3 regions of the Cytobacillus sp. Bac17 genome follow, and region 2 is predicted to be linked to each of the others. Evidence: riboswitches for the same ligand, from Rfam matches in the RefSeq annotation. Region 2 holds a riboswitch; each other region holds the start of a gene.
What was found. A riboswitch is a leader RNA that binds a small molecule or an ion and turns the genes downstream of it on or off. The one in region 2 is predicted to bind cobalamin.
Positions count from the first base shown of each region.

Region 1 (3,288 bases), on a different contig from region 2:
TCTGCCACCGGCTGGGCAGCATGGGCTGTACGGCCAACCGGCTTTGCCCCGATAAATAGATCAAACTTCTTCTTGCGGTAAACTATGCCGATATCATCAAATACGGCCCGATAACAGGCCATACCGCAGCCGTTAAAACCAATATGCAGTTCCTTTGGAAGCTTTAACCCCCCCAGTTCAGCTGCAATTTTCTCTGCATATGGAATGGATTCTGCTTTCTCCCCGTAGCAAAAATCGCAGGCTTTTACATTTAGAACATCGCCCACTGGCATGACTGTCAGTTGATTTTGTTCGAGTTTTTCCACAATCGACTGAGGCCGTCCAGTTGGAATCTTGATTAAAAATCGGTGATCCGGTGTATATTCCATGGTGCCTTTCTCGCCAACAGCTTCTGCCAATACGCGCATTTGGTCTGGTGTAATAAATTTATTGGCAACCCCAGGCGTTACTGCAAATTCAAAAATATCTTCGATTGGCTGCTGCACCAAATGTGTTTGGTCAATCCCCGATTTCGTTGCCATCGATAAAGCCTTTAAAGCCATATCCATTGAGCTGGCTTCTTGTTTTCTTCTCTGGATCTGCTCGTAGCCGGCCTGTGCTTCCCCGGTTTCCTGATTTAATGCCCATGGCTCCGCTTCCTTTTTTAAACGCTGATGCGGCTTTAAGCTTTGCTTCTCTTCACCGAGCGTATACTTTCTCTGATATCCGCGAGGCGTAATGATTTTATTGTCATAAAAGAAAGTGGAGGAATTCCCGATCACAACCGTTGTCAGCATGCCTATATCGTGATCAAGCATTTCCGCCAGTGTAGTCAGAATGACATTCTGATTCTCGCGGTAAGCACTTTTCACAAGACCCACTGGTGTATCAGGAGAACGATATTTTAATAGGATCCTTTGTGCCTCGACAATCTGCCGTGTCCTTCTGCCGCTTTTCGGGTTATATAATGCGATGACAAAATCCGCCATCCCGGCTGCTTCAATGCGCTTTTCGATCACAGTCCAGGGTGTTAAATGATCACTCAGACTGATGGTGCAGGAGTCATGCATGACAGGTGCCCCCAGTAAACTCGCACATGAATTAATCGCAGAGATGCCCGGAACAATTTCCACTTCGATTCCTTCTTCTTCCGTCCAGCCCATTTCGATCAGCACTTCATACACTAAGCCAGCCATGCCGTATACACCCGAGTCACCGCTCGATATCACGGAAACAATATGGCCGGCTTCCGCTCTTTTCACTGCATCCTGCGCACGGGATACCTCCTCAGTCATCCCCGTGCTCACAATGGAACTTGCTGTAACGAATGGCATGATCAGATCTACGTAAGTTTTGTAGCCAATAATGCAATCACTCTGCTGCAGCGCATCCACAGCCCGTTTGGTTATATGCTCACGATCGCCCGGACCGAAGCCGACAACAAAGATTTTTCCCTTCTTCATAGGTAACCTCCAATTAAGAAAAGCACATGCGCCTTGCCTGCTGCCGTGCTGCTCTTAGCAGGCGCCCTGCGCCGGACAATTCTCAAAATTCATTGCTTCTTGCCAAATAAAAAATGCCTGCACTCCTTTTCAAAGGAATACAGGCATATGAAATGACAGTATAAAAATTAGCATACTGAAACTCAAAAACAATTGATCATAATTGTCCCGCCTATACTTCTCCCTCCGAAAAGCAAGTGTCGTTTAAATAAGCAGGTTTCCTGACTTAAGCTTCTTCTTACTCTTACACCTTCCCGATTTCTCAGTGGCATTGTAATTTCATCAGCTTTTACAGTAGCGGGGGCTGTACCAGACTTTCACTGGTTTCCCTTTTACCTCACCAAAGTGAGCACTTATTCAAATTGATATATTAATTTTTTACTAATATAACATATAATGACCAATTTTGACATATTATTTTTTTCTTAATTTTTTAAATGCTATGTTAATGCCTTTGACTTTTTGAAATAGGATTTGGTAAAAAGACCTTATTTCTGCTATTCAGGAGTTAATTTTTGCTGGGATATAATTCACAAAGTTAGACCAAATAGATGTTGTTTAATTTATTTAAAATGACCGATTGTCCCTTTGACATTATTAAAATCATGCCGTTTATACTGGACCATAGATACCATGCCAATAATTGGTCCAATCGCTAAACAGGCAAAGACCCACTCCCAGCCAACTAACCTCTGTATAATTGGGATTAAATTTATAGAAAATATAGTGATCAGGAAACCAATGCACATTTGAAAAGTCAGGGCTGTTCCTACATACTCAACTTCTGCAACTTCTGAAACTGCGGCAGAAAACTGGGCAGAATCTGCGATGACAGACATTCCCCAAATGATAGAAAGGAGTAGAGTTAACCAAATATATTGACCAAAAGTAAAGCCAATCAAGATACAGCAAATGGCACTGATACACATAGAAATAATCGTTAGATTTGCTCTTCCAATTTTATCTGAGACTAGCCCGCCTGCTACACAGCCAATCCCCCCTGCAATTCCGATAATAATAAAAGAGGACAATGCAATGAACCAGGGAGGAATCCCTGGAGAATAGCTTGTAAAACTAGCAGTCAAAAAGATGGGAATCCAAGTCCACATCGCATACAATTCCCACATATGCCCAAAATAACCGTAGTTCGCAAGCATTACTGGTTTATTCGAAACTACCTTTTTTATTAATTTAAAAGAGAAAGGTAATTTTTTCGTTGTTACTGGAGCATCTGTTAAAACCCAATTGACAATTACAGCTGCCAGGAGAGCCAATATTGAACTGCAAATAATCACTAATTGCCAATTTAAAGAAGAAGAGAATATAACAATAAAATGTGGCAAAGAGGACCCTAGAGTTAAGGCGGCTATTAATATACCAACTGCAAGCCCGCGTTTTTTCGGAAACCATTGAGATAAAATTTTAACAGCTGTCGGGTATACACCAGCGAGTGATACACCGGTTAATATCCTAAGCAGAATACCGAAAAAAGCCTGATCTGCCAATAAAAGCAAGGCATTCAATAGCGCACCCAGAAACGCTGAAACGGCAAGAACCTTTCGGGGATTAAAACGATCTGCTATCCCAAAATATGAACTAACTAATGCACCCATTACAAAGCCAATTGGGACAGAAGCAGACAGCCATGCTTCTGAGCTGGAGCTAAGATTCCATACTTGAATCAGTTCAGGGGCTATAACAGAAGCACTAAACCACAAGCTTAATGCGCATAATTCAGCTAATCCAATCCATCCTAACGCTCTCCATGAACCTGGAATCATAATATCCCTCTTTCAAATAAAGCATA
Region 1 is NZ_JALJRC010000013.1:62,545-65,832, forward strand. Features, by position in the region: gene cobJ (precorrin-3B C(17)-methyltransferase) at 1-1,442, opposite strand, end outside; cobalamin riboswitch at 1,676-1,853, opposite strand; gene NR125_RS16085 (MFS transporter) at 2,045-3,262, opposite strand.
Region 1: another riboswitch for cobalamin. It lies ahead of cobJ (precorrin-3B C(17)-methyltransferase); the one in region 2 lies ahead of NR125_RS21135 (ABC transporter substrate-binding protein).

Region 2 (3,288 bases):
CCGCTGTAAATAGCGATGCAGCTGATGAGGAAAAATAGCAGCAGCAGAAAGCATAACGTCCAATCGAACCGGTCTGAGAATCTATTATTCTTGTTCATTTGTATACACCTGGTTTCTGTACCTTTTTACATTTTTATCCTAACAAAGAAAAATAAACCTTACAATGGAGAACAGAATACATTTTTCTCTGCATGTAGTTAGACGAATGAATCAGCATGATGGTTTCCTGTATTTCCAAAAAACCGGGCAGGCTGCAATTTAAAATTTTTTCTCATCGGCAAAGATATTTTCAGTTATTTTTGCTACAATAAGAGAATAAAATACTGGATGTTTAACAGGCAGTTTCAAAAAGAAGCTGTCTTTTTACTAATTTGTGAAGGCGCTTGCGCTATTCTTATCTGTCTAGCTCAGTGCTTTTCTTTGAAAACACCACTTTGGGTAACGGTTCGGAGGTTTCGTCATTGAAAAGAAGGAATCATGCTATTCGTGATCTCATCTACATCCATCTTAATGAACAGGATCAGTATGTGATGACTTATGGAATTGAGTTTGCAGAGTTTGCCCAAACTCATTCCGATTCTATTAACAATCTGCTGTTGTTAAAGCATCGTTTTGAACATGGGGACTTTAATACCCACACGATGTTCGATTATGTGTCAAGGGACAAGCTGGGCAGGCTGGTTGAGGATGATGTATATGGCTATGGCGATTTTTGCTGGATTGATTTCGAGGAAGAGGAAGCGGTGAATGAGCTTCCCGGCCAGACAATTGCTGAGCTTCTTTATCTCGGCCATGTCAAGGAACATCTTAAGCCGCCTTTTTACAATTATCTGAGCAATCGCTATGTGTACCTGGCCCATGATGATGGCTGGTTTAACCGTACATATTATCGCGATCTGAACGATTTTTACCGCATGCTTGGGGAAGTAATCCCCGGTAAAATGGGACAGATGAAAGTCGAAAAAACGCTCCTTGGCATAAAAAAGAAAAAGACGTATCCTCCTATCACCAGAGATGTCCTGCTTTCCTTAAAGTCTCTTATGAAAGAGGGAGCGGTACTTTCCATTAAGGATATCGAACAGAATCGGGTCCGGATAGAAATTCCTATTTGGATTATTGGCGACTTTGCGAATATGGATGATATGTATGACGAGTATGAGGCCATTGTGAAAGAGCCATGTGAGGCGAAGATTGTGTTTGATAAGAAAACAAGGGAATGGAAAATATACTCGCGCTAGAATTCTGAACTTTTTTACAACATTCAGCAAAATTCTCTTACTTTTTCTGCGTGATGGTGTATAATCGGAGATAGAAAATTTTATATCAGCATAGAACAGGTGTCTTCTCAAAAGGGTTTTAAAACAGGCTCTTTTGAAGACTTAATAGGGAAGCTGGTGAAATTCCAGCGCGGTCCCGCCACTGTAAATGGAAGCTGTCTGTAAATCCACTGTACAGGAATGTATGGGAAGGAGCAGAACGCATTGACCATGAGCCAGGAGACCTGCCTGATTCTTAAGCACCCATAAACCTACGAGGATAGGGAGGTGTTTGGTCCGGCCATCCTTTCTGCACTAATTGATAAATGACCATGCCAACATCTCCTCGCCGTCCGAGGGGATGTTTTTTATTTGGTTGTTTCTAAAAGTCTATGGGTGGCTAACTTAGTTTCTGCCACTGAGTTGATTGCAGCGGAAATCAACGCGCTAGGTTTGTAAGCTAAAAAATATTATGAGAACCAGCCTTTTATTTTTTTAAGATGGTGTTAGACACCACCCGAATTTTGTCGAAAGTTCTAGGAGGATTGCTGAGTATGAGAAAGTTTTATGCATTTTTATTAACGATGCTTCTGGCTGCAGGAGTGCTAGCAGGCTGCGGCGAGAGTGCTGAACAGCCTAAAGAAGAGAAAAAGGTTGAGGAAGGGCAGAATACTGGCGGGGAAGAGGCTGCTTTTCCTGTTACGATAAAGGATGCTCTTGATAATGAAATCGTCATCGAATCCAAGCCCGAAAGAATCGTTTCCATGATTCCAAGCAACACCGAAATTGTTTTTGAATTGGGGCTTGGCGAAGAAGTTGTCGGAGTCTCCGATTTTGATAACTACCCGCCCGAAGCCACAGAAAAAGAAAAGATTGGCGGCATGGAATTTAATGTCGAGAAAATTATTTCTTTAAAACCGGATCTTGTCCTTGCTCACGCGTCAAGCGCACATAATTCCGAAGCTGGCCTTCAGCAATTAAGGGATGCAGGTGTGACCGTCCTTGTTGTCAATGATGCAAAGAGCTTTGATCAGGTTTTTGAATCCATTGAAATGGTTGGAACCGCAGCGGGAGAGAAGGATAAAGCAGAGCAGCTTGTTTCAGATATGAAGAGCAAGCTCGAGGAAATCAAAACAAAAGCTCAGGGCATAAAAGAAGAAGACCGCAAATCGGTTTTCGTGGAAGTTTCACCTGCTCCTGAAATCTATACAGCAGGTACAAAAACATTTATGGATGAAATGCTAAGTGCCATCAATGCAGAAAATATCATTTCCGAAGAAGGATGGCCGAAAATGGATCCGGAAGCGATTATCGAACGGAATCCGGATGTAATCATCACAACTCATGGCTATTACACTGAGGATGCTGCTGGCAATGTAATGAAAAGGGATGGCTGGCAGGATATAACCGCAGTAAAAAATAAGCATGTTGCCGATGTTGATTCCGATATGGTAACCCGCTCTGGCCCTCGTATTATTGAAGGAGTCGAGGAACTTGCAAAAGCAGTATATCCGGACGTATTTAAATAATAAATTTTTAGCTTATCTAACAGCAGCGGCTTTCCTGCTTTTAGCCATGCTGATGGGGATTTCAATTGGAACAGTGTCTGTTCACCCCATGACGATTATCAGAGTAATAAGCGCTGAGCTATTTCCTTTTATTTCATTGGGAAACACGGATGCTATGCATTCAAATATCATTATGAATATTCGCCTGCCGCGCGTTTTGCTGGCTGGCTTAGTAGGGGCGTCTCTTGCAATTGCGGGAGCCGCCTTTCAAGGTTTATTAAGAAATCCGCTGGCAGATCCATATACAATTGGGGTTTCATCCGGGGCTTCACTAGGTGCTGTTTTAACATTATTCTTAGGATTATCCATTCCGTTTGCAGGAATGTTTACGCTGCCGTTATTCAGCATTTTATTTTCCTTTTTAACCATTTTTGCCGTTTTGCTGTTTGCCAGAAAAATTGAAAGATCCATGAAAGTGGAAACGATTATTTTAACAGGCATTATCTTCAGTTCTTTTCTTGGCG
Region 2 is NZ_JALJRC010000022.1:38,503-41,790, reverse strand. Features, by position in the region: gene NR125_RS21145 (FtsW/RodA/SpoVE family cell cycle protein) at 1-98, opposite strand, end outside; gene NR125_RS21140 (hypothetical protein) at 462-1,238, shown strand; cobalamin riboswitch at 1,319-1,523, shown strand; gene NR125_RS21135 (ABC transporter substrate-binding protein) at 1,811-2,785, shown strand; gene NR125_RS21130 (FecCD family ABC transporter permease) at 2,751-3,288, shown strand, end outside.

Region 3 (3,288 bases), on a different contig from region 2:
CCTCTATAATGGCCGGCTCAGGCCGGGCAGCGGAATATGGGGTTCTCTTCAAAGGCGGAGAGCACTTGGAGCTCACGCATGAAATCACTGCAGTCGTTCTTGATAAAACTGGAACAGTTACACATGGCAAACCGGTATTAACAGATGTGATTATAGAACACAATGTTGAAGAAAAAACATTTCTCCAGCTTGTAGGGTCAGCGGAGAAACAGTCTGAGCATCCATTGGCTGAAGCGATAGTAAAGGGAATAAAGGATAAAGGAATCATGCTATTTAATCCAGTTGAATTTGAAGCTATTCCGGGGTATGGAATAAAAGCGAGAGTGGATGGAAAAGATCTCCTGATAGGTACAAGAAGATTAATGGACAAATACGACGTTAATGTCCAGTCAGCCAAACTTGATATGGAAACACTGGAGGAAACTGGAAAAACGGCAATGCTTGTCGCGGTTGATGGCAAATATGCAGGTATCGTGGCAGTTGCGGATACAATAAAGGAAACATCCAGAGATGCAATCAAACGCTTAAGGAAACTGGGCATTGAAGTCATTATGATTACGGGAGATAACAAACGTACGGCTCAGGCAATAGCTGATGAAGTGGGCATAGACTCTGCAATTGCAGAGGTTCTACCTGAAGGCAAGGCAGAAGAAGTAAAAAAACTTCAGAACCAGGGAAAAATAGTAGCTATGGTCGGCGATGGCATAAACGATGCACCTGCACTTGCTGTAGCTGATATTGGTATGGCGATCGGAACCGGTACAGACGTTGCGATGGAAGCAGCTGATATTACGCTAATGAGAGGTGATTTAAATAGTATTGCAGACGCCATCCTAATGAGCAAAAAAACCATTAGGAATATAAAACAAAATCTTTTCTGGGCATTTGCATACAATACCCTTGGCATCCCAGTAGCTGCAATAGGGTTCCTTGCACCTTGGCTTGCCGGCGCCGCAATGGCGTTCAGCTCCGTATCTGTCGTTTTAAACGCACTTCGTTTACAAAGAGTAAAAATAAAGTGAAACTTCAATCAGCGGGAATTCTTTTTCTCTGCTGATTGTTAGTTGAACAAATCGGGCCTCAATGGGCAGTTGACCCACTCATCCTCCATGGACTCCTCTGAGCCCTGTAGTGGGGTCATACTGTCCGTTAGACTGCGATAAATGAAAAAACGTTTAATTAAAAGGAGCAGATAAAATGAAAAAATGGGCAGGTGCAGCGATTGCGTATCTCGTTCTTGTAATGGCAGGGTATGCTGTATATGATTCATTTTGGGCTACCCCTGAGCCGGTATCTCATGATATTGAAATGGAAAATCATGAGTGAGAAATAAAGAACAGAGGGAATATCCCCCCTGTTCTTTTTCGTCCATTAACGATTAAAAATTTGTAATCTATTTCTCTATATGATAGAATCATCTACAATATATAGTATATATTAAAAAGAATAAAAACTACATATAGATCGTGATTGGTGTCCTATGAGGACTTAATAGGGAATTCGGTGTAAAACCGAAGCTGTCCCCGCAACTGTAAGTGCAGACGAAAAGAGCATGCCACTGTACAAAACGCTTTATGGCGTTTGTATGGGAAGGGCTTTAAGTAGAGTGAAGCACAAGCCAGGAGACCTGCCAGGGCGATCGAAAGTTTCATATCTTCGGGGATTGAGATGATGAAACGATCGCGTAATGGCCGTTTATTCATCTGCTTCCAGCTATTATACTATCGTTTGATCCGCTCATTTTCCGGGCGGATTTTTATTTTGCCTTTAGGAGGAAGTAAGATGGTCCAAACCATACAACCGATAGAAATTTTAGAAGAACTTAAGACAGAATTTCCACAGCTCGGCATAGAGCACCTATTAAAAAGGTATGAAGAAATGAGCCAGCTGGGAGCGGAAGCAATGTATGACCAGTTTATACTGGATTGTTTATCTTTTATCAGTATTGATGAGCCTAATTGGACTTTTGCCGCGTCACGTCTGCTTCTTAAGAAGCTCTATACTGAGTCAGGAAAAAATAGAGAATGCCAGCCGGATGATTGCTACAAACATTTTTATACGTTAATTGAACGGCTGACGGCTTTAGGAATTTATGACCAGGATTTATTAGATGTGTATTCAAAGGATGAGATAAATGAACTTGCCCAATTCATAAAGAAAGAAAATGACCGCTTATTTACATATTTGGGGTTGAAAATGCTGGCTGACCGATATCTTGCCAGGGACAAACAGAAAAATCTTTATGAGCTTCCACAGGAACGGTTCATGATCATCAGCATGGTGCTGATGAAAAGGGAGCCGAAGGGTAAGCGGCTTGAACTCATTAAAGAAGCTTACTGGGCAATGAGTGGTTTGTATATGACTGTTGCCACGCCAACACTCGCTAATGCAGGGAAAAACTGGGGACAGCTTTCAAGCTGTTTCATTGAGACCGTTGATGACAGTCTTGATTCTATATATGACAGCAATACCGATATTGCATCACTGTCTAAAAATGGCGGGGGAATCGGAGTATATTTAGGGAAGATCCGCAGCAGAGGAAGTGATATTAAAGGATTTAAGGGTGCATCTTCAGGTGTGATTCCCTGGATGAAGCAGCTGAATAACACAGCAGTCAGTGTTGATCAGCTTGGACAGAGGCAGGGTGCTATAAGCGTCTATCTGGATGTCTGGCATAAAGATATCTTCTCGTTTCTTGATGCAAAGCTTAATAATGGAGATGAACGGCAGCGGACACATGATTTATTCACAGGTGTCTGCATTCCGGATTTGTTTATGGAAAAAGTGGAAAGCCGGGGATATTGGTATTTATTTGATCCCCATGAAGTCCGCAAGGTAATGGGCTTTTCACTGGAGGATTTTTATGATGAAGGTGAAGGCGAAGGTTCATTCCGCCAGAAATATAAAGAGTGTATAGATAACCCGAATCTATCAAGGGAAAAAGTGCCTGCCATCGATATAATGAAATCCATCATGAGAAGCCAGCTTGAAACAGGGACACCATTTATGTTTTACCGGGATGAAGTAAATCGGAAAAATGCCAATTCACATTGCGGAATGATTTATTGTACAAACCTGTGCACTGAGATTGTACAAAACCAAAGTGTTACAAAGAGGGTTGAAGAATATACAAGGGATGGGAGAATTATTATCGAAAAACATCCAGGAGACTTCGTTGTCTGCAATCTTTCATCCATCAATCTTGCAAGGGCCATAAGTGAGGGAGTACTTGAAAGGCTTGTGCCAATTCAGGTGCGAATGCTTGATAATGTCATTGATATTAATAGT
Region 3 is NZ_JALJRC010000006.1:183,243-186,530, reverse strand. Features, by position in the region: gene NR125_RS10910 (heavy metal translocating P-type ATPase) at 1-1,022, shown strand, start outside; gene NR125_RS10905 (hypothetical protein) at 1,198-1,326, shown strand; cobalamin riboswitch at 1,455-1,648, shown strand; gene NR125_RS10900 (ribonucleoside-diphosphate reductase subunit alpha) at 1,783-3,288, shown strand, end outside.
Region 3: another riboswitch for cobalamin. It lies ahead of NR125_RS10900 (ribonucleoside-diphosphate reductase subunit alpha); the one in region 2 lies ahead of NR125_RS21135 (ABC transporter substrate-binding protein).